4 regions of the Pseudokineococcus sp. 5B2Z-1 genome follow, and region 4 is predicted to be linked to each of the others. Evidence: predicted binding sites of a transcription regulator. Region 4 holds the regulator's gene; each other region holds the start of a gene.
What was found. Region 4 encodes LexA, which represses DNA repair genes until DNA is damaged. Its sites were predicted from a motif close to TCGAACANNTGTTCGA; they were not measured.
Positions count from the first base shown of each region.

Region 1: WDV85_RS14450 (DUF6504 family protein) is a predicted target of LexA. The motif match lies at 1,745-1,760, and genes of this name have one in related genera.
Region 2: WDV85_RS12710 (HNH endonuclease signature motif containing protein) is a predicted target of LexA. The motif match lies at 2,047-2,062, and genes of this name have one in related genera.
Region 3: WDV85_RS13700 (HNH endonuclease signature motif containing protein) is a predicted target of LexA. The motif match lies at 1,870-1,885, and genes of this name have one in related genera.

Region 1 covers NZ_JBBHZG010000006.1:78,115-81,313, reverse strand. The annotation lists gene WDV85_RS14465 (thymidine phosphorylase) at 1-293, shown strand, start outside; gene WDV85_RS14460 (hypothetical protein) at 431-751, shown strand; gene WDV85_RS14455 (aminoacyl-tRNA deacylase) at 806-1,528, opposite strand; gene WDV85_RS14450 (DUF6504 family protein) at 1,808-2,203, shown strand; gene WDV85_RS14445 (SAV_6107 family HEPN domain-containing protein) at 2,213-2,806, shown strand; gene WDV85_RS14440 (PHP domain-containing protein) at 2,810-3,199, shown strand, end outside.
Region 2 covers NZ_JBBHZG010000004.1:421,609-424,807, reverse strand. The annotation lists gene WDV85_RS12715 (sensor histidine kinase) at 1-34, shown strand, start outside; gene WDV85_RS12710 (HNH endonuclease signature motif containing protein) at 111-2,012, opposite strand; gene WDV85_RS12705 (aldo/keto reductase) at 2,155-3,114, shown strand.
Region 3 covers NZ_JBBHZG010000005.1:152,917-156,115, reverse strand. The annotation lists gene WDV85_RS13705 (bifunctional [glutamine synthetase] adenylyltransferase/[glutamine synthetase]-adenylyl-L-tyrosine phosphorylase) at 1-215, shown strand, start outside; gene WDV85_RS13700 (HNH endonuclease signature motif containing protein) at 312-1,793, opposite strand; gene WDV85_RS13695 (YrhK family protein) at 2,040-2,357, opposite strand; gene WDV85_RS13690 (siderophore-interacting protein) at 2,424-3,199, opposite strand, start outside.
Region 4 covers NZ_JBBHZG010000003.1:313,621-316,819, reverse strand. The annotation lists gene WDV85_RS10000 (ATP-dependent DNA helicase) at 1-628, shown strand, start outside; gene WDV85_RS09995 (UdgX family uracil-DNA binding protein) at 738-1,409, shown strand; gene lexA (transcriptional repressor LexA) at 1,503-2,219, opposite strand; gene WDV85_RS09985 (LysM peptidoglycan-binding domain-containing protein) at 2,817-3,199, shown strand, end outside.

The sequences.
Region 1 (3,199 bases), on a different contig from region 4:
CCGCCGACGGCGTCCTCGTGCGCCTCGACGCGCTCGCCGTCGGCGTCGCCGCCTGGCGCCTCGGGGCCGGGCGCGCGCGGCGGGAGGACCCGGTGCAGGCGGGGGCGGGCGTCGAGCTGCACGCCAAGCCGGGCGACGCCGTCCGCGCCGGCCAGCCGCTGATGACCCTGCACACCGACACCCCGGAGCGCTTCGGGCGCGCCCGCGAGGCGCTCGAGGGCGCCGTGGACGTCGCCCCCGAGGGCTCGCGCCCCGACGTCCCGGAGCTCGTGCTCGACCGCGTCGGCGGCTGAGGCTCCTCCCCCCCCGGCTGGTCGCCCCCGCTCGCCGACCTCCTCGTCCCGTGCCCGTCGGGGTCGCGCTCCCCGGGCGGGGCGCCCAGGGTGGGGCACCGGCGGGCGGACGCCCGCCGGTGGGACGAGGAGGACGCGTGAGCGAGCAGACGGGCAGCACCGGGGCCGACGGGACCGAGGGCGACCGCGCGGAGGAGCCGCGCGAGGTCGACGTCTTCGACAACGCGGAGGTCGAGACCGTCCAGGGGGAGCAGACGAACTACGTCTCCCGCGCCTCCGGGGGCGGCTCGGTGCCGGAGGACCAGGACGAGACCACCCACCTGCCGGACTCCACGGGCACCTCCGGCGGCGACCCGCTGGGCGGCGTCCTCGCGGGCGAGGACGCGCCGTCGACCGACGGAGCCGTCAGCGGTGACACCGGCCCGGAGCACCACGGCCAGCAGGGCGGCGGCTACTGACCCGGGTCGTGGTCGTGGTCGGCCGGCCCGGGGGGCGCGACCCCCGGGCCGGCGTCAGGACAGCTCGACCGGGTGCCCGAGGGTGATGCGCAGCAGCTCCTCGTAGCTGGTGCTCATCGCCGTGCCCGGGCGGCCCGCGGGCGCCCACAGGACGGCGTGGTCGCCCAGGGCGGTGTCGACGAGGACGACGTCGACCCGCAGGGCGTCGGTCGGCAGGCCCGTCGGCGGGAGGTCCTCCGGGGCGCAGCCGGTGAGGGCCAGCACCTCGTGGGGGGCGGCGGCGCGGACGGCGGTGACGCCGAGGCCGGACGCCGCCCCCGCCACGTCCGTCGCGCGCACGCGCCGCCGCTGGGGCGCGAGGACGAGGACGGCCGGCACCTCGGCGTCACCGGCGCCGCGCCGCTCGGCCCCGCCGGCGAGCGGCGGCCGCGGGTCCTCGTCCAGCTCGTCGTCGTACCGGGTGGCGGTCGGCGCGGCCGGGTCCTCCTCCTCGACGAGCAGCAGGTGGCAGCGCACGAGCGCCCCGACGGGGACCCCCAGCTCGTCGGCGAGGTCCTCGGGGGAGCGGGCCACGTGGTCGAGGACGACGACGTCCGCCTCCGCCCCCGCGTCGGCGAGCGCCTGGCGCACCCGCGTGGTGCGGGGGTCGGCGTCCGCGAGCGCGACGACGTCGTCGCGGGCCGGGGGGCCCTCGGCGGCCGCAGCGGTCGACGGCGTCGGCGGCGTCGGCGGCGTGGCGCCCGGCGTCCCGGCGGCGACGGCCTCGGGCGGCGACATGCGCGGAGGCTAGTGGGGCCGGGCCCCGGCTCCGCCACCGCCCGGGTGCGACGCGCCGCGGTCCCCGCCGCGCGCCCGTGGTCCGTGCGCAGGTGCCCTCGCCCGTGCCCTCGCCGAGGTCGTCGTCCGGGCCTGTCGGCGTGTCCCGCGGGTGTCCGCGGCGTGTCCCCGGCTCGTCTTGACGGCTGTCGGTGGGCCGCGCTTCACTCCAGTGCGTCGAACAGGTGTTCGACAGGAGGTGGGCCTCCGCTCAGCGGGGCCCGGGCCGGAGGGGGCAGCGTGGCACGCACCTACGACGACGAGGTCGACGTCCGCACCGCACCGCGGGCGGGGGCGTCCGAGGGCGAGCCCGCGGACGGCGCCGCCGCCGAGCAGCCCGCGGCCTTCGTCTGGCACGGCCGGCTGCACGTCGTGCGCGCCGTCCTCGGCCGGTGGTACGAGCGCCGGGCCTGGTGGGAGCAGGACCCCCAGCGCGCGGAGGAGGCGCCCGTGCTGGTGGCCGCCGGGTCGGCCGCGCCGAGGGCCGCGCGGGCCGTCCGGGCGCCGTCGCTGGACCGGGAGGTCTGGCAGGTCGAGGCCAGCGCCGGCCGGGCCGCCGGCAGCGGCGTGTACGAGCTGTGCCGCGAGGACCCCGCCGTGCCCGGCGGGTGGACCCTGCGCCGCGTGGACGACTGAGGGGGCCCGGTGACGACGACGAGCACGACGGGCAGGACGGGCACGACCAGCAGGACGACAGCGACGGACGTGGTGGGCGCGGCGGTGCGCGGCGCGGTGGCCACCGGTCGGGGCGGGAGCGCCGACCGGGGGGCCGGGCCGGTGCTCGCCGGCCGGCCGGCCGCCGCCGCGGCCGACCTGCTGGCGCGCGCCCGTGACGGCCTCGGGGCCGCGCGCGCCGCCGGCAGCCCGGGCGAGCGCTACGTGGCCGCGCACCTGGCGGCCCTGCGCAGCGCCGCCGCCGTCCTCGCGGTGCGGGGGCGCCCGCGGCGCGGCGCCGTCCTCGGGGTGTGGCAGGTGCTCCCGCGGGTCTGCCCGGAGCTCGCCGAGTGGGCGCTGCTGTTCGCGGCCGGGGCGCCGCGCCGGGCCGCCGTCGAGGCGGGCCGCACCGGCGTCGTCAGCGCGCGCGACGCGGACGACCTGCTGCGCGACGCCGAGGCGTTCACCGGGGTGGTCGCCGACGTCCTCGGGCTGCCGCGCCCGGTGCCGACGGGGCCGGTCGGGCTCGTCGCGGCCGGCCCCCGGCCCGGACGCGCCGGTGCGCCCGGCGCCGGCGGGGGCTGAGCCGTGCCCTTCCCGCACCTGCACGTCGCGTCGGGGTACTCGCTGCGGCACGGGGTCTCGAGCCCCGACGCGCTCGTGGCCCGGGCCGCCGAGCTGGGGCTCGACACCCTCGCCCTCACCGACCGCGACGGCCTGTACGGCGCCGTCAAGCACGTCACGGCCTGCTCGGAGGCGGGCCTGGCGCCGGTCCTCGGGGTCGACCTCGCGGTCGAGCCGTCCGGGCTGGCCGCCGGGCTGCCCGCGTGGGCCGACCCCTCCCGGGCCGTGCGCGAGCGCGCGGCGGCGGGGGGCCCGGCGCGGGGCGGCGCGGCGGTCGACCCCCGCCTGCCCCGCGTGACCGTCCTCGCCCACGCGGGCGGCACCGACGCCGACGGGCGCCGGCACCGGCGGTCG
Region 2 (3,199 bases), on a different contig from region 4:
GGTCGTCTCCCTCCCGCGAGCGGGCGCGAGCTGACGGTCGGCCCGGTCTCCGCCCTCGGCCGACGGTCCGACGACGGCCACGGCGCGCGAGCCCACCCCACGGCGGCGCGTCACGGGTCGTCCCCGTCGGCGCGCTGCGTCGAAGAGGGCTCGCTGGGGGCCGTCGGCAGGTCGGTGCGACCGCCGCCGCCGGGCAGGTCGGAGGTCCCGGGGGGAGGGGACACGTCGGGAGGGGACTCGTCGGGAGGGGACTCGTCGGGAGGGCAGGACGGGTCGGGGCCACAGGAGGCGTCGGTCGGGCGGACGTGCCGCGAGCCCCGCTCTCGAGCCCGGCGCACCTCGTCGGCGGCACCGGGCTCGACGACGTCGACGGCCCCGCTCCTGCGGCCGGGCTCGCGTTCGGGGTCGTCGGGCCGGCCGGGCTCGTCGGGCCGGCCGCGCTCGTCGGGCCGGCCGTCCCGCCCCGTTCCGTCGGGGTGGTGGAGCCCGTCGGTCAGCTCGTCGGCGAGGTCCTCCAGTCGAGCGCGCCAGGGTGGTGGCGCGCTGGCCGGTGGCGGGTCGCCGGCGCGGGTGATGACGGGTCGGCCGTCGACGACGTGGGCGACCAGGGCGCCGGTGTGGACCCGGCGGTGGTCGTGCCCGCACACCAGCGCCAGGTTCGACAGGTCGGTGGGGCCACCGTCGGCCCAGTGCACGACGTGGTGCGCCTGGGTCCTGCTCACGGGGGCGTCGCAGTCCGGGCCGATGCACCCCCGGTCCCGGATCGCCAGCGCGCGGCGCTGCGCCGGGGTGACGGTGTACGCGGCCCGGCCGACGTCCAGCGGCTCCGAGCGCGAGCCCAGGACCGCGGGGACCACCTCGGCGTCGCACGCCAACCGGCGCACCGCCCCGGCCGACAGCGGGGCGTCGTCAGCCAGCAGGCCCGCCCCGGCCACGGCACCGGCCAGGGCGGACAGGTCCATCGTCACGACCACCCGGGCCCGGGCCCCGCCCTCGGAGGAGACACCGGTGGGGCTGCCCGGCGGGGCGGACAGGGCTTTGTCGGCCAGGGCCACGAGGGCGTCGGCGCGCCGCTGCGCGGCCGAACGCAGGTCCGGGCCGCCCTCCCCGGACGGCTCCGGGGCGGCGAGGGCCTCGATCGCGGTCATCAGGGTCGCGCCGGCCTCCGGGGCCAGGCGCCCGCGCACGTGCCAGGTCCCGTGCAGGTCCGGTGAGCAGTACAGCTCCCGCCGCCGGTGCGCCCGCTCCTCCCGCCGCCCCAGCAGGTCGCTCCCCTCCAGCGCCGCCTGGCCGTCGGCCAGGGCGTCCTCGCCGGCCTCGGACAGCTCCGCGCGGGCCAGCAACCCCGCCGCGTGATGGCGCAGCACCGTCAACGACACCTCCGGGGCGTGCTCCAGCAGCACCCGCTCCACCGCCGCCCGCCCCACCGGCCCGTAGTGCTCAGGCAGGTCCAGCACCGTCCCCGCGACCACGTCCGCCGCCTCCACGCTCACGAGCCCCGCAGCCAACGCGGCGCCCGTCGCGGCGCCCTCCCCCAGCCCCGCGCCCCGCCCGCCCGTGCGGGCGACCCGCTGCGCCGGCAGGCCCGCGCCGGTCACGAACGCGACCGTCGCCTGACGCCGCGCCGCCGTCGCCGGGTGCACCCCCAGCACCGACGCCAACTCACCGCGCCCGTCGCCGGCCCGCGACCGCGCCAGCACCGCCCGCTCCCCCGGCGTCAACCCACCCGGCACCAGCGCCTCACCCCGGGCCGCGACCTCCCCCAGCACCACCACCTGAGCGGCCTGGGCGACGCGCACCAAGGCCTCGAGCTCGACCAGCACGCCCCGCAGGTCACCCGTGGCCACCGACCACAGCCCCAGACCCGCCACCGCCGCCCGCCCCACCTCCAGGGCCGACCGCAGCGCCGCGATCGCGGGCGCCGCGCCAGCACCGCAAGCCGAGGCCGACGCCGCGTCCGGCACGGCGTCGGGCACCCCCGCACCCGACCCCAGCACCGCCTCGTCCTCCACACCCACGACCGTAGGCGCGACCACCGACAACGGATCGAACACGCGTTCGAGCGAGGGCAGAGGGAGCGTCGGGCGGGACGTGGAGGGCAGCCGGCCCCCTCCCACGGAGCGGCGGACCGCCCGCAGGCCTAGCGTCGAGCGCATGCGGATGAGGAACCTCGGCAGCAGCGGCCTGCGCGTCTCGGCGGTCGGCCTGGGCTGCAACAACTTCGGCGGCCGGCTCGACCAGGAGGCGACGACGGCGGTCGTCGACGCCTGCTTCGACCACGGCGTGACCTTCTTCGACACCGCCGACGTCTACGGCGGCCAGGGCGCCTCCGAGGAGGCGCTCGGCCGGGCCCTCGAGGGTCGCCGCGACGACGTCGTGCTCGCCACCAAGTTCGGCCTCGACATGGGCGGCCTCTACGGCGACGACTTCGGCGCCCGCGGCTCGCGGCGGTACCTGCGCCGCGCCGTCGAGGGCTCGCTGCGCCGGCTGCGGACCGACCACGTGGACCTCCTGCAGTACCACCGCCCCGACGGCGTCACGCCGCTCGAGGAGACGCTGACGGCGATGGGCGAGCTCGTCACCGAGGGCAAGGTCCGCTACCTCGGCACCTCGAACCTGCCCGCGTGGCAGGTCGCCGACGCGTCGTGGACGGCGCGCACCGCCCACCTCGCGCCCTTCGTCTCCGAGCAGTCGGAGTACTCGCTGCTGCGCCGCGGCGCCGAGGCCGAGCTGCTGCCCGCCTGCGCCGCGCACGGCGTCGGCTTCCTCCCCTACTTCCCCCTGGCGTCGGGGCTGCTCACCGGCAAGTACCGCCGGGGCGAGCAGGCGCCCGACGGCACGCGCCTCGCCGGTGACATGGGCCCGCGCTGGCTCACCGACGAGGCGTTCGACGTCGCCGAGGCCGTCGCCTCCTTCGCGGAGCAGCGCGACCGGTCGATGCTCGACGTGGCCTTCGCGGGCCTGCTGGCCCGCCCCGAGGTCTCGTCCGTCATCGCGGGGGCGACGAGGCCCGAGCAGGTCGCGGCCAACGTCGCCGCCGGCGACTGGGAGATGTCCGACGCCGACGCCGCGGAGCTGCGGTCGGCCCTCGACACGGCGACCGCCGCCGCCTGAGCAGCCGCCCCCCACCTCCTCGCGCCCGCAGCACCCACCCTCCGCAGCACCCCGCGCCCCTGCTGCGCCACCCCGGACGGCGCAG
Region 3 (3,199 bases), on a different contig from region 4:
GGCGGTGGGGCTCGCGCGTGCGCGCCGCGATCGCCCTGTGGACCGGGCGCCCCGGCGACGTCGTGCCCACCGACCTCGACGACCTCGAGGGCGTCGCCCGTCTCCTCGGCATGCCGACCGGCTCCGCCGGGGCGCTCGACGACGAGCACCGACGCCGCACCCGCCGGGCGAGGGCCGTCGTCGAGCGACTGCTCTTCGGGTGGCAGGACGACTGACGCACTCGCCGTCGGGCGGGTGAGGCCTCGTCGGCGCTGGGGCGGCACCGAGGTGGTCAAACCCACTCCTGTGCCACCGCAGGCTCGGGCGGCGCCTCAGGCCGCGCGGCCGCGAGGGTGGCCCTCCTCCTCTCCGCGCGTGGTGGCGCGCTGGCGCCAGGCGTCGACGACGCGGTCGACGCGTTCTCGCCAGGGCGGGGGCGGGACGTGGGGCTCGCTGCGGTCCGGCGGGTGCCAGACGACCTGGGTGCCGCGCAGCTCGCCGCGCCAGCCCTGGCGGTGGACGAGGCGGTGGTGGTGGCCGCAGAGGCAGGTGCCGTTGCGCTCGCTGGTCGACCCGCCGCGGGAGTACTCGGTGATGTGGTGGACGTGGCACCACTCGGCGGGGCGGGTGCACGAGCCGAAGGTGCAGGTCTGGTCGCGCAGCCGGATGGCGGTGCGGATCGCCTCGGGCCACGCGTAGACGGACCGGCCGACGTCGAGCGGCTGCCCCTCCGCCGTCGTGAGGACGGGCACGAGCTGCGCGTCGCAGGCGAGCAGGGCCGCCGTCTCGCCGGAGACGGGGTGCCCGCCGGGCAGGTGGCCAGGGGCGGCGCCGGGCGCCGCGGGGCCGAGCAGGGTTGCCAACGGGACGGTGACGAGCAGGCGGGGGCGTGACGACGAGGACCCGGTGCGGCCGGCGAGGTGGGCGTCGGCGACGGTGAGCAGCGCGTCGGCCAGCCGTCGGGCGTGGGACCGGGTGTCCGGGGTGCCGTCGGAGGCGGGCCGAGGGGCGGACAGCGGCTCGAGGGCGGCCATGAGGGTGGCGCCGCCGACCGGGTCGAGGACGCCGGACAGGAGCCAGGCGCCGTCGTCGGTCTGGGTGCAGCGGACCTGTCGCTGGTTCTCCTGGCGCGCCTCGGTGCGGGCGAGGTCGTCGTCGGCACCCGGGTCCAGGCGGGCGGTGAGGTGGCGGCCCACGCGGGCGAGCTGGCGCGGGTCGAGGTGGCGGGCCTGCTCGACGAGGAAGGCCTGGGCGTCGACGCGGGTCGCGCTGTCGACGTCGGGGTGCAGGCGCAGCAGGGCGGTGCGGATGACGCCGGCGTGGTCGCCCGTCAGGTCGCCGTCCGCGAGGGCGGTGCGGGTCGAGGCGAGGTCGGTGTCGAGCGCGACGGCGAGGTCGACCCGGCGGCGGGCGTGCTCGGCGCGGGTGGTCGTGGCGCCGACGAGCCAGTCGGCGGTCGACGGCGCCCCGGTCGCGCGTCCGACGCGGCGCTCCTCGGCGGTGGACAGCAGGCGCAGGCGGACGGCGTCGAGACGGGACGCCTGGCGCTCGAGGTCGACCACGGCGGCGCGGACCTCGTCGTCGGTGCACCGCCAGGTCTCGGCGGCGAGCAGGGCGTCGAGGGTCGCGGTCAGGGCGGCGAGACCGTCGGCGACCGTCGCGGCGTCCTGCTCAGCGGCGCCCTCGGCGTCGGGCTCGAGGGAAGCCTCGGCGTCGGGCTCGGGGGGCGGACCAGAGGCGGTGGGAGGGCTCGTCGGTGTGGACGGGGCGGGCTGCTCGCCCGTCCCGTCGCGTCCGCCGTCCTCGACTGCCACGGGGACGACGCTAGGGGTGACCACCGACAGCCGAGCCGCCGCCGCAGGCCTCTGACCTGCAATGATGTGTCGTCACTCGAACGTGAGTACGATGATCACCCGACCGAGCGGGTTCCGTCGGCCGCGGACATCAGGGGTGTCGTGACGGCGCGTCGGCCCTCGAGGTCCGCGGTCGCGTCGGTCCGACGGCGTGCTGCCCCGCGGACTCCGCGGCGGCTCTCGCGCTCCGGCGCCGCCGTCCGCGGGTCAGTACTCGGCGCCGCTGTCGAGCGGCGAGCCGTGCCGGCGCTGCAGGTGGATCTTGCGCGCGAGCCGGATGGCGGGACGGGCGAGGAACTGGATGCTGCCGACGAGGAAGAACCACGTGCCGACGTAGCTCGTCGACTCCCAGAAGAACAGGATGCTGCCGATGACGAACCACAGCGCCATGAGGACGTCGTTGACGATGCTCAGCAGCTCGTAGCGCTGCCGGAGCACGAGCTCGTCGCGGCCGATGCGCAGGTGCAGGTCGTCGCCGGAGCGGGACACGAGTCCTCCAGGGTGGTGCGGGCGGGAGCGACCCATGCTGGGGGCGCGACGGCGGGCGGGCCAGTCGCGCAGGGAGCGCGCAGGGCCCTGCGCGCGCCGGCCTCAGCCCGGGAGCGGCGTCGTCGGCCGCAGCCTCCGCACGCCGGGGGCGTTCTTCGACGCGCCGACCTTCCAGTAGCCCTTGGCGTGCACGCGCTGCGGGTCGACGCGCCGCACCTCCGACAGGTGGCGCTGCAGGCGCCGCACCGCGCCGGACTCGGCGGCCAGGAGCACCTGCACCTGCTCGCCGTCGCCCGCGGGCCAGTCCAGGCCGGTCACGGCGGCCTCGAGGGGCTGCCCGGAGACGGCGACGTCGGGCCCGCGGTGCACCCAGCGCCACTCCACGTCGGCGGCCGTGGCCACCTCCTGCTCCTCGGCGGCGTCCGCGACCTCGACGACGGCGACCGCCCGAGCGCCCGCGGGCAGCGCCTCGACGACGGCGGCGACGGCGGGCAGGCCCGTCGCGTCGGCGAGGAGGAGGTGGACGTCCGTCGTCGGCAGCGCCCGGTAGCCCGACGACGGCCCGGAGGCGCCGACGGTGTCGCCCGGCCGCGCGGCCTGCGCCCAGCCCGAGGCGAGCCCGCCCTCGTGGAGGACCACGTCGACGTCGACCTCGCCCGCCGCGGGGTCCCCGGCACGGGCACCCTCACCGGCGCGGGCGCGCCGCACCGTGTACGAGCGACGCGCGCAGACGGCGAGCTCGTCCAGGCCGGGGGAGCCCGCGCCCGGCGCGGGGAAGGCCATCTTGACCTTCGCCCCCGGCGCCGCGTCGGTGAAGACCGCCGGGTCGGCCCCGCCGAGGACGACGCGCAGCATCTGCGGCGTCACGGTCTCCGTCC
Region 4 (3,199 bases):
CTACCTGGCGCGCCACCTGCCCGTGCCGGGGCGCGAGGGCGCCGGGACGCCGGTCGTCGACGAGGTCGTCGAGCTCGCCCGCGCGGCCGGGGGGCGCACGCTCGGGCTCTTCTCCTCCCGGCGGGCCGCCGAGGCCGCCGCGGAGGTGCTGCGCGAGCGCCTCGACGTCCCGGTCCTGTGCCAGGGGGACGACGTGACGCCGACCCTCGTGCGGGAGTTCGCGGCCGACCCCAGCAGCGTCCTCGTCGGCACGCTGTCGCTGTGGCAGGGCGTCGACGTCCCCGGCCCCTCGTGCCAGCTCGTGACGATCGACCGCATCCCCTTCCCTCGGCCCGACGACCCGCTGCTGTCCGCGCGCGCCGAGGCCGTGGCCCGCGCCGGCGGCAACGGTTTCCTCGCGGTCTCGGCCCAGCACGCGGCCCTGCGCCTGGCGCAGGGCGCGGGGCGTCTCGTGCGCTCGACGGCCGACCGCGGGGTCGTGGCCGTCCTCGACCCGCGGCTCGCGACCGCCCGGTACGCCGGCTTCCTGCGCGCGAGCCTGCCGCCGCTGTGGGCCACGAGCGACCGCGAGGTCGTCATCGGGGCGCTGCGCCGGCTCGACGCCGCGGCGCGGGCTGCGGAGGGCTGAGGGACCGGAGCAGGGGCGCCCGGAGCAGGGGCGCTCGGAGCGGGGGCGCCCGGAGCGGGGGGCGCCGCCCTGCGAGGCGCGCCGGGGCCCGCCGACCTAGCGTGCGGGCATGGCCGCCGCTGCCCGACCCGACCGTCCCGGAGCCGCCGAGTGGGTGCCGCAGGACCCCGCCCTGCGCGACGTCGAGCACCTGCGGGCCGCGGCGCGCGAGTGCCGCGGCTGCGAGCTGTGGGAGCCGGCGACGCAGGTCGTCTTCTCCGCCGGATCCCCCTCCGGCCGGATGGCCCTCGTCGGCGAGCAGCCCGGGGACCAGGAGGACCGCCGGGGCGTGCCCTTCGTCGGGTCCGCAGGGCGGCTGCTCCAGGCCGCGGTCGAGGAGGCGGGCATCGCCCGCGAGGACGTCTACGTCACCAACGCCGTCAAGCACTTCCGCTTCACGCAGAGCGCTCCGGGCAACCGCCGCGTCCACGCCACGCCCGACGCGGGCCACGTCACCGCCTGCCGGCCCTGGCTGGCCGCCGAGCTCGCCGCCGTCGACCCGGACGTCGTCGTCGTCCTGGGCGCGACGGCCGGTCGCGCCCTGCTCGGCCCGTCCTTCCGCGTGACGAAGGAGCGCGGCCGGGTGCTCGAGCGGGAGACGAGCCGGGGCCCCAAGCGCTTCGTGGCGACCATCCACCCGTCCGCCGTCCTGCGGACCCCGGACGACCAGCGCGAGGAGGCCCGCGCCGGACTCGTGGCCGACCTGCGGGTGGCCGCCGAGGCGCTCGGGCCGACGGCCTAGCCGTCCGCGCCCCCAGCGCCCCGGCGGCCGAGGGCGGAGCGTCCCGGCGCCCGAGGGACTGCACCCCGGGCCGTCGCCCCCGGGTCGCCCCGCTCAGACGCTGCGCAGCACCGCCACGACCCGGCCGAGGACGACGGCCTCGTCGCCGGGGATGGGCTCGTAGGCGGCGTTGCGCGGCAGCAGGCGCACGTGGCCGTCGCGCCGCTGGAACACCTTGACGGTGGCCTCGCCGTCGATCATCGCGGCCACGACCTCGCCGTTCTCGGCGACCGGCTGCTGGCGGACGACGACCCAGTCCCCGTCGCAGATGGCGGCCTCCACCATCGAGTCGCCGGCGACCTTGAGCAGGAAGAGCTGCCCGTCGCCGACGAGCTGGCGCGGCAGGGGGAAGACGTCCTCGACCGCCTGCTCGGCGAGGATCGGCCCGCCCGCCGCGATCCGTCCGACGACCGGCACGTAGGTGGCCGCGGGGCGCGCGTCGCCGGCCCCGGTCTCGTCCGGAGCGCCGGCGTCCGCCGCGGCCTCGTCGGGGACGGCGCGCAGCAGGGGCTCGCCCCCGGCCGCCGCGCCGCGCGAGCCCGGTACGACGACCTCGATGGCCCGGGGGCGACGGGGGTCGCGGCGCAGGAAGCCCTTGCGCTCGAGCGCCGCCAGCTGGTGCGCGACGCTGGACGGGCTCGTCAGCCCGACGGCCTCCCCGATCTCCCGCATGCTCGGGGGGTAGCCGCGCCGCTCGACGGCCTCGCCGATGCACTCGAGCACCTTGCGCTGGCGCGCGGTGAGGCCGTCGACCGCCGGCGCGTCGGGCATCTCGACGACCGTCGCCCCGGAGCCCTCGCCCGCCCGGTCCTCGCCGGCCCCAGCGCCGTCGGCTGCCTGCTGCCGGCCGTCCTGCTCCTCGTCGCCGCTGCGCCGCGCCACGTGGCCTCCCGAGCTCGGTGTCGGCGACCGCCCTCGTGCGGGACGCCGTGCCGGCCAGGGTAGGGAGACCGCACCACATGATCAAACACCTGTTCGAGCGTGTCGCGTGCGGATCTCGCGGTGCGGTGGGGCGCCGCGGGGCCTCGGGCGCGACGGTCGGGCGCGACCGTCCGGACCTCTCGCGCGGTCGTTCGGAGGGTCGGGGTGGCCGTGGCGCACGGCGGGCGGCGCCCGTTGTCGGTGGTCGGTGCTGGAGTCGTGCACGTCGGCGGGGCGCCCGTCCTCCTCGGGGGCCGGCGCCCCTCGCCGGGTCCGGTCGAACACCTGTCTGGACGCCGGGCCGCCACGCTGGTACAACATCGCACAGACGTTCGACCGACAGCGCGAGCCGTCGGCCCTCCCGGGCCCCCGGCGCCGCAGCCGCCCTCGACACGCACGTCCGCGGAGCCTCCGGCAGGAGGGGCCGTGGTCCTCCCGGAGGTCACCATGAGCGCACTGGTCCTGCTCCCGCCGCTGGGCGCCCCCGCGCGCAGCCCGCGCTCGGGCGCTCGACGTCGCCACCTGTCCCTCGTCCCGGCGCCCCGCCGCGCACCTCGACCCGTGCCGGCCGTGCGCCGCACCGCGCCCGTGGTGGCGCCGGCGCCGGTCGCCGAGCTGCCGGTCCCCGAGGCACCGGTCGGGGCGGCGGGATCGTGCCGGCCCCGCCGCCGCCCGGTCGCCCTCCGCGTCACCCGGCGCGGGCGCCTGGCGCTCACGGTCTCGGTGACCGTCCTGCTGGCGGCCGGGGCCGTCCTCGCCCTGTCGGCGGGCTCGCGCCCGGCGCCGGCCGCCGCCGCGCCCGCGGTCGTCGCGGCGGCGCCCGTGGCCGA